Regions from separate parts of the Flavobacterium hauense genome, predicted to be linked through region 2. Evidence: riboswitches for the same ligand, from Rfam matches in the RefSeq annotation. Region 2 holds a riboswitch; the other holds the start of a gene.

Region 1 (6,872 bases), on a different contig from region 2:
GTATGATTTTTTGAGTGCTGATGTAATGTACCGCCAAAAAGATAGCCATTGGGAATTTAAAGTTGGCGGTACTAACTTGTTAAATACCACTTCTTTAAATGATGATAGCTTTAGTCAGATATCTACACGAACATCCCGTTACAGAGTCCAGCCGAGGTATTTATTGCTTACTATCAAATACAATTTATAAGTATAATCTTATCAAAAAGCTGTCAGTTGACAGCTTTTTTTGTATTTGGTCTATATATCTTAATATGTAAGATAAATTCCTGGCTTAATTTTTACTTTTGGATTTGTCCGTTTTTGGATGCGCGGCTTTCAGAACACGCTTTCTGATGCCGAATGTAATAATTTAGGCAGGTTATGGATAAGTTTATTAAGAGTGTACCACTAATAATTACCATAGGCCTATTGGCTACAGTATGGAAAATAGGCGATGCAGAGTACAGCAATATAACTGCGGCTGTTTTTTGCGCTGCAGCAGTTATGATGTTTATTTCTTTAGCGTACATAATCCTGGATCATTTTAAGCAAAGGCTAATACGGCCAGGATACTACATATGCCTGATGCTTATGGCCGGACTTGTTACATTTGCCATACTTTATGCCAGCCTGGAATATTTTTATTCCTAACAGCTGTAATAAGTATATTTTATATTAAATAGGTTTATCGATAGATAAACGCTATATTTATGACTAAATATACAATCATGGTAACAGACTTACAGTCTAAGAAAGCAAGTTTTAACTCACTTGCGTTTCAAATAAGAGTTGATAATTTAGATTTTTTCAGAGGCAAAACGCTTTCAAAAGTGTTTTCAATAACAACCTCTGAAGGAAAGTCAGAACTTGTTTTCTCTAAAATCGAAATTCCGATGGAAATTAAAGGGAAACTAAGCGCGGCATTTAAAAGTGTCTTCGAATAGTTTAGGCATATAAAAAGAAAGACCCCACATTGTGGGGTCTTTTGTATTTAATAGCATAACAGATTAGATTCCGAAAGCAGCTTTTACTTTTTCTACATAGTCAAGTTTTTCCCATGTAAACAGCTCTACTGTTACTTCTTTTACATCACCGCTTGGCGACCTGAAGGTTTTGGTAACAGTTTCTGGCTTGCGGCCCATGTGTCCGTAGGCAGCAGTTTCGCTGTAAATAGGATTTCTAAGCTTCAGGCGCTGCTCAATAAAGTAAGGACGCATATCGAATAGCTCCTCTACTTTTTTAGCGATCTCGCCATCAGCAAGGTTTAGCTTAGATGTTCCGTAAGTATTGATGTAAATACCCATTGGTTTTGCAACACCGATAGCATAAGATACCTGTACAAGTATTTCATCTGCCACACCTGCAGCAACAAGGTTTTTAGCGATGTGACGTGTAGCATAGGCAGCACTGCGGTCTACTTTACTCGGGTCTTTTCCTGAGAAAGCACCACCACCGTGAGCTCCCTTACCACCGTAAGTATCTACAATGATCTTTCTTCCTGTAAGTCCGGTATCACCGTGAGGCCCACCGATAACAAATTTACCTGTAGGGTTTATGTGGTACTCGATCTTATCATTGAAAAGATGCGCATAGGCTGGGTTGTTTTTGATTACCCTTGGTATAAGTATCTCGATAATATCCTTCTTGATTTTGGCAAGCATGGCAGGCTCTTCAGCAAAGTCATCGTGCTGAGTAGAGATAACGATAGCATCAATACGCACAGGCTTATTGTTGTTGTCATACTCTAGCGTAACCTGGCTTTTAGCATCCGGGCGCAGGTAATCAATTTCTTTGTTTTCGCGACGTAGCTCAGCAAGCTCCTGAAGCAGTTTATGTGACAGGTTAAGTGCCAAAGGCATAAAGTCTTCGGTTTCGTTTGTAGCATAGCCAAACATCATACCCTGGTCGCCGGCGCCCTGCTCTTCTTTGCTGGCTCTGTCTACACCCTGGTTGATGTCCTGTGACTGCTCGTGGATAGCACTAAGCACGCCACAAGAGTTTGCTTCAAACATATATTCGCTCTTTGTATAGCCAATTTTACGGATAACATCGCGTGCTATCTGCTGTACATCAAGATATATTTTAGATTTTACTTCACCTGCAAGGATAACCTGTCCTGTAGTAACAAGAGTTTCGCAGGCAACTTTAGACTCGGGGTCGAAAGCTAAGAAGTTGTCAATTAGCGCATCTGAAATCTGGTCAGCAATTTTATCAGGATGCCCTTCGCTCACTGATTCTGACGTAAATAAATAAGCCATAGTATTCTCTATAATTTTAGTAGAGTAAAGAGATTGCGGTGGAGCTAAAAGGAGGGGATTCCTGCTTTAGCATTTTTTAATGAGGTCGCAATCAGTCAAATCTTTCCTCTCAATTTTTATGGGACAAAGGTATAAAACCTTATTGAAATAAAAAAAACAGATTCCGGATTTAATTTTTAAGGTATTATGTTGTTGGAGTAACATGAAGTGAGAAGCCCGAAACAGATGAAATGTTAAAATTTATAGCCGATCTGAAAAGTTTAAATATATAATATTTAATATACTGCCGGCGAAAACGTTATCTGTTAAATTTAAAATTTTGTTTGGTCACGTGAAAAATTGTGTCGAAGTTTGTGAAATCAAAACTGAATAAAAAATGAAATCAATTATTTGTCATACGTACTTCTGCATGTGGAATTGTTCCGCAGGGGTAGCTGTTGACTAATTTTAGATTTTAAAATTATATAACATCGAAGCCCCTGCACAACCGCAGGGGCTTTTTTATTTCAACATTTTTAAAAAATACAATGACAGCATCAAATCATATATTCAACCATTTTTACTGCACGTTTAATACATGCACATGGTGTATTATGCGACGATGTTGCCAAAAGAATATGACATAAATCTTAGTTTTCAAATTCAAGTGTCAGGTCCTTTTGGTTTTCCCAGCCAAAAGGGCCTTTTTTATTTTAATCATCTTTCAACAACCATAATTTTTTTACCCATGAATGCAAATATCATCAACGTTTTAGGTTACTCCGGTAACAACAGCCAGTTTGTCGTAAAGACATTAAACGCCAACCTTCGCATTAGCGAAAATGCTAAATATCCTGAATTAGAAGGGCCAAACCCTTACGAATATATACTCGCAGGCTTTGCAGGCTGCATCAACGCACTTGGCCAGCAGGTTGCTGCTGAACAGGGTATAACCCTGAAATCTTTACAGATCGAAATCACCGGAAACCTGAACCAGCCCAAGACTAATGGTAAAAGCAGACCGGGTTTCAATAACATTGAAATTACGCTAAAGCCTGCCGCAGCCACTACACTGGAAGCCCTGCAGGGCTGGCTGAAAGAAGTGCAGCGACGCAGCCCGGTCTATGACAACCTGGTGAACAATACCCCGGTTGATGTCACGCTGTTCAAGGAGTATTCGTATAATTAATTACAATATAATTCAGGCTAACCTGAATGTGAACCATAAGTTTTGTTATAAGTTGTTTTTTGTTTGTTTGTTAAGAACACGGCCTTTAGATGGGCTAAAGGCCGTTTCTTTTTTTAAAATTTAATCTCATGACCCAAAGAATAAACATAGTGCTTTTCGGAATCGGTAAGACCGGGAGTGCGCTCATCAATAAGGCGGTAAAAAGCCGCAAAGATTTAGTACTGGATGAACAGATAGACCTGAGGTTTCCTGTGATTACCAACTCAACAGTGGCTTTCTTTGAAAAAGAAGGTGCAAAATACTCATGGGAGGCCAATTTTATACAGTTTGGCGTGCCCTTTAAGCTGGATCACGTGGTTGATTATGTGCAGAATAATAAGCTGCATAATCTTGTAGCGGTAGATGCTACCGGCAGTGCCGAGTTTGTGAGGGAATATGCCGGATTGGTAAAAAGTGGCTTTAACGTGGTTTCTATTAATGAAGCAGTTATTGGCCTTCATCCTGATTTTGAAAAAGAGGTAACACGTACCGCTATAAACCGTGGACTCGATTATAATTTCATTGATCTGCCAAAAGGCAACGATAAGGCAGCTGCCAATGAGCTTTTTGAAGCCATACTGGCGATTGCCCAAAAAACAAAGGCTGTTGCATAAGGTAGCCTGTTAGGTTGGTTTGTTTGTTAAAAAGACAGGTTTGCAAGGCCTGTCTTTTTTATTTTGAGATGGAATAGATTACGTTATGCGGAAAACCCTCATCAACTTCGCCTTCATTCCAGATGAAGCCATTCTTTTTAAGCAGGTGTAATGAATTATTGTTTTCACGATGGGTGTAGGCTGTAATGGTTTTTAGCTTGAGTTCTGAGAAACCATATTCCATAATGCATTGCAATGCCTCACTCATATAGCCTTTGCCATGATAAGCGGGAGATAGTTCATAACCCGTTTCGGCAATTGTTCTATCTTCAGAGAAATTCCAAAGGCAGATGTGTCCGGTAAAAGCACCCGAATCTTTAAGTGTAATGGCCCAATTGATGCTCAGTCCTGTATCTACATTATTGTTTATGCGTTCGATCCATGCCTGTGCTTGGGCAATATCGGTGACTGGAGCCCTTGCAATGTATTTGTTTACAATCGGGCTGGAACGCTGCAGATATATGGCCTGATCATCATCCATTGATATTTTTCTAAGGATGAGTCTTTCGGTGGTTAGGATAGGGAAGGGATTGAAGCGAGATGCGTCCATTAGTAATAGGCAACTTAGTTCTTATTATTAACAACTTTAAAAACAAAAATCTTCGCTTTACTAGGCAAATAATCCAAAGGTGCTAAAAAAGAAGCAGCATTTTCATTGGCTACTGCTTCAAGTGTTTTATCAGCAGGCAGTTTTACAACTGCTTTAGCAATGTTTAGAGCCGTTGTCATTCCGTTAGCATTATCATTAAACGCCTGCTTGTCATGTTTCACGCCGTTTACATGCCAGGTGATACGGGCTGATTTTGTATTTACATGTTTTTGCCTGCCAATATGAAGCTGTAGTTGTCCGGCATCAGCATTTGATTTTTCAACCCTCTTCCAGTAATCCAGTATTTTACTGTCCTGCCATTTGCCTTCTTCTGTGTTTTCTATTTCGCTGTCATTTCCAATAACAATTATATGGAATTGGTTTCTGTCTTCGGCACGTGATTGATTTAAAAGGGATTTGAAATTTTTCATTGTGTAGTGTATAATTATCTGCACAGGCTGTATGCGTGCGCATTTGGTACAAGTGTACGAATTAAGTGCCACATCATCATCCTGATAAACAAAATTTGCAAACCACAAATTTATGTTGTTTCTTTGCACTGTTCTTTAACACACTGATATGTTATCACGAAAGGCAGAGGGAATAGACCCGATGAAGCCTTAGCAACCCTTTATTCTTTAAAGAAGGTGCTAAATTCTACCAAGCTACAGCGCGGATAGATAACTCAAGTAATATTGCTCCCGGCAATATTTCCACTCCCAATTTTGATGACATACTTTTTAATCGTTAGGTAATCCCTGACCAGATTTTTATTTTGTTATGTCAAAAATACAAGACGCCATAAATGAGAGGATACTCGTGCTCGACGGAGCCATGGGTACTATGTTGCAGCGCTATAATTTTTCGGAAGAAGATTTTCGTGGCGAACGTTTCGCAGCTTTTCCACACCCGCTTAAGGGTAATAATGATTTACTGTCGCTTACGCAACCTAAGGCCATTCGCGATGTGCATGCCCAATATTTTGCGGCAGGCGCCGATATCGTGGAAACCAATACTTTCTCAGGCACTACAATCGGTATGGCCGATTATCACATGGAAGATTTGGTGTATGAGCTCAATTATGAGTCGGCACGCATTGCCCGTCAGGTAGCCGATGAGTTTACCGCCAAAGAACCGAATAAGCCGCGTTTTGTGGCAGGCTCAATAGGCCCGACAAACCGTACTGCCAGTATGAGCCCCGATGTAAACGATCCGGGTTTCCGTGCCGTAACCTTTGATGATTTGCGGATTGCATATAAAGAACAGGTAAAGGCATTGATTGATGGTGGTTGCGACCTGTTATTGGTAGAAACCATTTTTGATACCCTGAATGCCAAAGCAGCTCTTTTTGCCATTGAAGAGGTGAAAGATGAGTTGGGAATTGAGATTCCTATCATGGTGAGCGGTACAATTACCGATGCTTCGGGACGTACGCTTTCGGGACAGACGGTAGAGGCTTTCCTTATATCCATATCGCATTTGCCATTGTTGAGTATTGGCTTTAACTGTGCCCTGGGTGCCGATCAGCTGAAGCCTTACCTGAAAAGGTTGGCTCATAATACATCGTTCAGCATTTCGGCGCACCCCAATGCGGGATTGCCCAATGCTTTTGGACAGTATGACCAGACGGCTGAAGAAATGCAGGTACTTATCAAGGAATATCTTGACGATAACCTTATAAATATTATTGGCGGATGCTGTGGCACCACGCCGGAACACATCAGATTGATTGCGGAAGTTTCCGCTCAGTATAAACCCCGAAAAAGTGAGATTGCTATATAAATGAAAGTGACTGAAAGATATCTTAAACTGTCGGGTTTAGAGCCACTTATTGTTACCCCCGAAAGTAATTTTGTAAATATTGGCGAACGTACGAATGTTACGGGATCGCGAAAATTCCTGCGCCTCATTAAAGAAGAAAAATATGAGGAAGCGCTCGATATTGCCCGTGCACAGGTAGAAGGCGGTGCACAGATCATCGACATTAACATGGATGAGGGGATGCTGGATGGAGTGCATGCAATGACCACTTTCCTGAATCTTATTGCTTCTGAGCCGGATATTGCCCGTGTACCTGTTATGATTGACAGCTCTAAATGGGAGATTATCGAGGCAGGGCTTAAAGTTACGCAGGGTAAAAGTATCGTAAACTCCATCAGCCTTAAAGAGGGTGAGGACTTGTT
Region 2 (6,872 bases):
CTTTCTTTTTCTTTAACCAAAAACATAAAGATAAGTATGGAAATTATGCATGATGCGCCATCGGCCCAAAACAAACCTTTGTACCCTATACCTAATATTATGAGTCCGCCCAATGCAGGACCCGCCATAAATCCAAAATTTATAGCAAGGCGGACAAGGGTAAATGCACGTGTTCGGTTCTCTGGTTTAGAGTAGGTACCTAAAGATACAAACATGGCAGGGCGGAACATATCAGCTATTACCATAATACTGAACATGGCAATACACAAGCCCGGAAACGTGGTTATGTACTGTATAATAAAGAATGATGATCCACTTGCAATCATGCTGAATACCATCACTTTATAAAATCCTATCTTATCTGATAGTTTACCTCCTATCCATGAACCCAGCATGGAGCCGGTGCCAAAGCAAACCATGATCCATCCCACCTGGCTATACGAAAAATGCAGGTCTTCTTTAAGGTACTTTGACAGAAAAGGGAACACCATTGTGCCTGCACGGTTGATGAAAGTTATAATGGCAAGAATCCATACCTCCCGTGAAAAACCACGAAAGTTATTGATGTAGCGGGTAAAAGCTTGCTGAAGCATGAGAAAGGATCGGTTTCCAACAAATTTACAAATGTTAATGATATGCTCGTGGCAAAATGATGTATAAATCTTTAATTTATAATGCTATTTTTGTGTTGACTGACTTCAGATCCATTTATCAATATCATGAAAAGATACTATTTAAGCTTAATTACTGCAATAACAATTCTTTCAGTTTCTTCTGCATGTTCACAGGAATGCTCTAAAGATAATTCCCTGGCATATCAGCAGCAGCTGAATAAAGAATATGCCGATTCGGCTGAATCGCCGCTTACCAAAAAGGATCTGAAAAAATTCAAATCATTGGATTTTTATCCTGTAGATATGGCCTATTGCATAACGGCTAAATTTGTAAGTACCCCCAATGAAAAACCTTTTGCCATGCCAACGACTACCGATCGCAAGCCGATGTATGTAAAATTTGGCGAGGTGTATTTTCTACTTCAGGGAAAGGAATGCAAACTGGATGTTTTCCAAAATATCGATCTTGTAAAAAGGGAAGAATACAAGAAGCACTTATTCCTTCCGTTTACAGATTATACATCGGGTAACGGGAGCTATGCAGGAGGCAGGTACATCGATTTGCAGCAGCCTGAAGGTGAAACAATTCAAATTGATTTCAATACGGCTTATAATCCGTATTGTGCATATAACCATACTTATTCATGCCCAATACCACCACCACAGAATGATATCGCTGTAGAGGTTAAAGCCGGAGTGAAAGAGTATAAAAAATAAACCTCTTTAGATTTTATCCAAAAAACAAAACCCCAAAGAGAATCTTTGGGGTTTGTCATTCATAGCATTTTTTGGGGACAATAGTAGTTTATATTTATACGGCAATCTCAACTTGTTGTACAGCGGCTTCTTTTTCGGTAACAACGTTTTGTAATATAAACGATCGGTCACCGGTATTGCCTGCCTGTATGTCTTTCAGGTTTTTTAGGGATATAATTCCTGTAATGTAACCCGATTCATTATTGGTATACGCTTCTTCGATGCTTAAGAATTGTTTTTTGAACGTTTCAGCATCTTCTTTTTTATGCCTTAATAATACCCTTAGATTTACGTCATCAGATAGAATAAGGTTTTCTTTTTGGTTTATTTTTTTGTACTCATACCTGTAATCATAGCTTAGTGCCGAGATATCTGATAATACAGCCGAAGCCGTTGGATGTGCACCCGCGCCACGACCTACAAAGAACTGTGTATCGGCAAAGCTGGTCTTAGTCAGTACGCCATTGAATACATCATCAACATTATAAAGACGATCTTCAGGCGATACAAATTTTGGAATTACAAAGGCAGATAGTTCTCCGTTGCTGCCTTTAAAAGCCTGTGCAATCAGTTTTATCTTTAATCCCTTTTCCTTGGCATATTTAAGTTCCAGCGTACCGATTCCGTCAATACCGATGTTGAAAAGGTCTGATGGTTTTGCGATGTAGCCAAATGAATGCGCCAATAGTATCAATAGCTTGTATTTAGCATCAAAACCGCCGGTGTCAAGGATAGGGTTGCTTTCCGCAAAGCCCAGATCCTGTGCCTGTTTCAGGGCATCATCATACGACAGGTTCTCGGCAAAGGTTTTTGTTAGTATGTAATTTGTTGAGCCGTTTACAATACCTTCAATAGATTCCAGAAGGTCATTATCGTAATACTCTTCAAGATTTCTAATGATTGGAATACTTGCACATGCTGCTGCTTCATAAAGCAATGGCACATTGTATTTCTCTTGAAGTTCAAGCAGTTCGGTAAAATGTTCGGCAATCATTTTTTTATTGGCCGAAACTACTGCTTTGCCTCTTTTTAATGCTTCCGAAACGATCTCAAAAGCTGCGTCGGCATCATCAATAAGTTCTACAACTACATTGATCTCCTCGTCGTTAAGGATATCGTTCTTATCGAAGGTAAAGTTCTCAAGGCCAATTTCTCTTGGCTTGTTCTTATCTTTAACACAAATGTTCTTAATATTGGCTTTTAAGCCGGGAGTTTTTTGCAATACTTCGTATAATCCAAAACCCACGCATCCAAAACCGTAAAGGCCTATATTTAAAGTTTTTCTTGACATAAATTTAATTCCTTAAACAGCGGCAGTTGCGCTTTTGTTAGTACTTTGTTTTACAGCTAATTCCAACGCTTGTTTTAGGTCGTCGATAAGATCATCGGCATCTTCAAGACCTACAGAAAGGCGGATAAGGCTGTCAGTTACACCAGAGCTGTAACGTTTCTCTGCCGGAATAGATTTATGGGTCATTTCACATGGCAGGCAACAAAGGCTCTTCACGCCGCCTAAGCTTTCAGCAAGCTTGAATAGTTTTGTATTGCTGACAATTGCTGAAGCAATTTCTTTATCGTCAATCACAAGGTCGAAAGCAATTACACCGCCAAAGTATTTTTGCTGGCTTTTCGCAATCTCGTGGTTATGGTGTGATGGAAGCCCAGGGTAGTAAACGTTTTTGATAAGCTTTTCTTCCAGAAGGAATTCAGCGATTTTCTGTGCGTTCTCAGCATGCTGTTTGATACGTAGCGTTAACGTCTCAATACCACGGATAGTCAACCAGCTATCGAACGGCCCTAATATTGCTCCGGATGCATTCTGGATGAATTTGATCTTATCTCCAAGTTCCTGAGTAGCGGTAACTACAAGTCCGGCAATAAGGTCACTGTGTCCTGCAAGATATTTTGTAGCACTGTGTACTACGATGTCAGCACCAAGATCGATAGGTTTTTGTGCAGCAGGAGATGCAAAAGTATTGTCTACGCAAAGCAATACATTATTCGCTTTTGCGATAGCCGCGATTGCTCTGATGTCAGATATTTTCAGGGTTGGGTTTGTAGGCGACTCGATCCAGATAAGTTTTGTCTTATCGGTAACGGCAGCTGCTACGTTTTCGGCATTTGTAGTATCAACATATTTAATGCTGATACCAAATTTTTGGTAAATATGGGTAAACAACCTGAAAGCGCCTCCATAGATATCGTCTACAGCAATAACTTCGTCGCCTGCTTCAAGAAGTTTGATAACAGCGTCTATAGCTGCAAGTCCGCTTGCAAATGCATAACCGTTTGTTCCGTTCTCAAGTTTGGCAATAGTATCTTCAAGTACTTTACGGGTAGGATTGTTGCTTCTTGCGTAGTCATAACCTTTGTGAACGCCCGGAGCTTCCTGAACGAATGTTGATGTTTGGTAAATTGGCGTAGAGATTGAACCTGTTAATGGATCTACCGGAATGCTGTGTAAAATTCTTGTTTGCTCTTTCATTGTTATTTCTAATTTTAGTTTGTAAATTTTTTATGTCAGTAAAAAACATCCTAAAACCAGGTATCGAAAGAGCAAAAAAAAATGCTCCCCCGATAAGTCAGAAGAGCATATAATATTTTATGGTATTATGTACAATTTCTAAGCTTATCTTTCCGCTGCAAAGCAGGGGTTGAATGTGGCACCTTATTCGCTCAAATGCGGACAGGTTGCCAAGACGTCATAGGGTCAATTCCCTCGGTCTTTCTGGATAAGAATAATTTTTTAAAGAACTTGCTGCAAATGTAGGCTACAAAAAATATAAAAACCAAATAAATTTTAAATTATTTTTTATTTCATTGATTTAAAACGATTTAGTTGCCTGTTTTTTATTTATAAATCTGCGAAAGTGTAATGATAACAATCGCTATCAATGCCAAAAACAGACCTGAAAAATTCACTTTTGAGAGTTTTTCTCTAAAAATGAATATTCCGGCAAGGCTTCCAACGACAATTACACCCATGTTCATGGCGGCAAAAACGGTCGATGGATTTTCTGAAAATTCCTGATGCGCCATCAGGTAAAATAAAATATTTCCAAAGTTGAATATACCTACCAGCGATCCGAAAGCAAAGTTTATGATATCAATTTTTTGCTTTTTGAATAGCATTTCATACAATGCAACAATTGTAATTACGATTAACGAGCCGCAAAAAACAACAAAAAGTGAAGTTGTATAGGGTAGAGAAGTATGAATGGCTATCTGTTTAAAAAGGATATCTATTATTCCAAAACCTATCAGTACGATTGCAGGGTAGAGCCAGTCTTTATTTGTATTCTCATCTTTTTTTGAAAGGATCAGCAGAATTGCAGGAAATCCTACGCCAAGCCCGATAAGTTTCAGTAAATTAAAATCTTCCCTGAAAATGAACCATGCGGCAAGTATCGGGATAAAGAGGGAAAGTCGCTGTGCGGCATCAGTCTTAACAATTCCCATCCGGTTTATCGATATTGCGAGGAACATAAATATGGATGGCAGCAGGAGCATTAGCGGTAAATAGATACTCCAGGGAGCCGTTGCATCTATGGCATTTAAATCGGGACTGAAGAAAAGATAGCAGAACAGTAAGGCAAAAACGTAATTCCACATGATCACCTGTGTCAGGCAAATATCATAACGTCTTGCTTTTTTAAAGATAATCCCTACTGTCACGCTGCATAATATGCTGAGTAGTAAAAAGAGCATTGTATTTGTTTTTGGTACACAAAAATAGTGTTTTGCTGTATTCATCGCCTTTGTTTAGTCCGTTCTTTTGTATATTTGATATGAAATTGCCCCATTTAATGAATAAGCCTGAAGTACAAAGCATAGTAGCACAGCTTCCATACCTTAACTTTGAAGAGTCGAAACATTTTTATGTTAACACTCTTGATCGCATACTTGTTAAAGAATTTGACGATCTTATCATTTCTCTGAATGTATGATCTGGAATTTTATTTATGGAAATGCGATAATAAAGCCATTCCTCAAAACTAAATTTGGGCAGAAAATCGAACAGTGATGAAAAAGATGATGCTGTTGTTAGTGCTGTTATTTACGGCTGCTTTGTGCTTCGCGCAGGAAGATGCATGGGTGTACTTCAAAGACAAGCCTGATACCGCATATTATCTCGCCAATCCTACAGCGATGCTTTCCCAAAAAGCACTGGACAGGCGCACCAGGCAAAACATTCCACTTGATGACAAAGATGTGCCGCTCTATGCTGAATATGTAGATGCTATTAGGGCATCAGGCGGAGTTACTGTAATGGCAAAGTCTAAATGGCTCAATGCTCTTCATGTGCGTGGTTTAGCTGAAGATTTGGAACTGCTGAAGAACTTTGAATTTGTTGCGCGTATAGATTATGCCGACAAGTCGCTTAATAGCTCATCGAGAGTAAATATGGAGCAACAAACTGTCGCTGTAAATAAAACACTTGAGACGCAAATCGATTTCAATTATGGCACTTCTGCCAATCAGATACAAATGCTAAACGGGCACTTGCTGCACCAGTCCAATTACACAGGTACAGGAATGACCATTGCAATACTCGATGCCGGTTTCCCAGGTGTAGATACCACACAGCCTTTTCAGCGAATGCGTGATAACGGACTTATAAAAGGTGGCTATGATTATGTTGCCCGCTCAGATAATTTCTACGCAGGGGGAGCCCACGGTACGCTTGTACTCTCTACGATGGCCGGTTATGTTGATGGTCAGCTTACGGGTACGGCTCCGGATGCTTTTTACTACCTTTTCAGGACCGAAGATTCAACAAACGAAAACCCTGTTGAGGAGTCCTATTGGGTGGAAGCCGCCGAAGCCGCCGACAGCCTTGGTGTAGACGTGATCAATACATCATTGGGCTATTTTACTTATGATGATGGCCGCTATAGCTATTCCTATGAAAATATGGATGGGCTAACCGCTTTTATAACCCGTGGCGCCAATGTCGCGGTTTCAAGAGGTATTTTTTGCGTGGTTTCTGCCGGAAACTCAGGCAATACCCCAAACCCAAATATGGGAGCCCCCGCCGATGCATTTGACATACTTACGGTTGGTGCTGTTGATGCCAATGAAAATTATGTTGGCTTTAGTTCTATAGGGCCGTCTTATGATAATCGTGTGAAACCTGATGTCATGGCAAGGGGGTATCAGGATACCGTTGCTACCGTAGTAGGAGAGATTGGATCGGCAAGCGGTACTTCGTTTTCAAGTCCGGTTACAGCCGGACTTGTAGCCTGCTTGTGGCAGGCTTTGCCCGATATGACCAATTCGGAGCTGCGCCAGCTGATAAAAGAATCTTCTGACCGTTATACAGCACCTACACATCAATATGGTTATGGGATTCCGGATTTTAACCTGGCCCTGCAAAAAGGCATGGGACTTAGCGATGGTAATTTTATACTATATCCTAACCCGACCGATGGCGTGATACATCTAATCTTCCCGAAAAACCTTCAAAGCTCAACTGTAAATATTTTTAATGAGCTTGGGCAA

The links. A riboswitch is a leader RNA that binds a small molecule or an ion and turns the genes downstream of it on or off. The one in region 2 is predicted to bind S-adenosylmethionine.
Region 1: linked by a shared signal. The riboswitch ahead of ACX0HA_RS05980 (homocysteine S-methyltransferase family protein) and the one ahead of ACX0HA_RS09125 (trans-sulfuration enzyme family protein) in region 2 are both predicted to bind S-adenosylmethionine.

Annotation. Positions count from the first base shown of each region.
Region 1 covers NZ_JBTKVX010000006.1:159,424-166,295, reverse strand. Annotated here, with positions in the region: gene ACX0HA_RS06020 (carboxypeptidase regulatory-like domain-containing protein) at 1-190, shown strand, start outside; gene ACX0HA_RS06015 (hypothetical protein) at 364-633, shown strand; gene ACX0HA_RS06010 (hypothetical protein) at 711-926, shown strand; gene metK (methionine adenosyltransferase) at 990-2,240, opposite strand; gene ACX0HA_RS06000 (OsmC family protein) at 2,968-3,408, shown strand; gene ACX0HA_RS05995 (hypothetical protein) at 3,537-4,061, shown strand; gene ACX0HA_RS05990 (GNAT family N-acetyltransferase) at 4,120-4,650, opposite strand; gene ACX0HA_RS05985 (DUF6367 family protein) at 4,665-5,120, opposite strand; SAM riboswitch class I at 5,269-5,376, shown strand; gene ACX0HA_RS05980 (homocysteine S-methyltransferase family protein) at 5,470-6,471, shown strand; gene metH (methionine synthase) at 6,472-6,872, shown strand, end outside.
Region 2 covers NZ_JBTKVX010000010.1:82,333-89,204, forward strand. Annotated here, with positions in the region: gene ACX0HA_RS09110 (MDR family MFS transporter) at 1-593, opposite strand, end outside; gene ACX0HA_RS09115 (DUF1684 domain-containing protein) at 720-1,331, shown strand; gene ACX0HA_RS09120 (homoserine dehydrogenase) at 1,426-2,661, opposite strand; gene ACX0HA_RS09125 (trans-sulfuration enzyme family protein) at 2,674-3,855, opposite strand; SAM riboswitch class I at 3,997-4,109, opposite strand; gene ACX0HA_RS09130 (EamA family transporter) at 4,221-5,078, opposite strand; gene ACX0HA_RS09135 (hypothetical protein) at 5,177-5,317, shown strand; gene ACX0HA_RS09140 (S8 family serine peptidase) at 5,394-6,872, shown strand, end outside.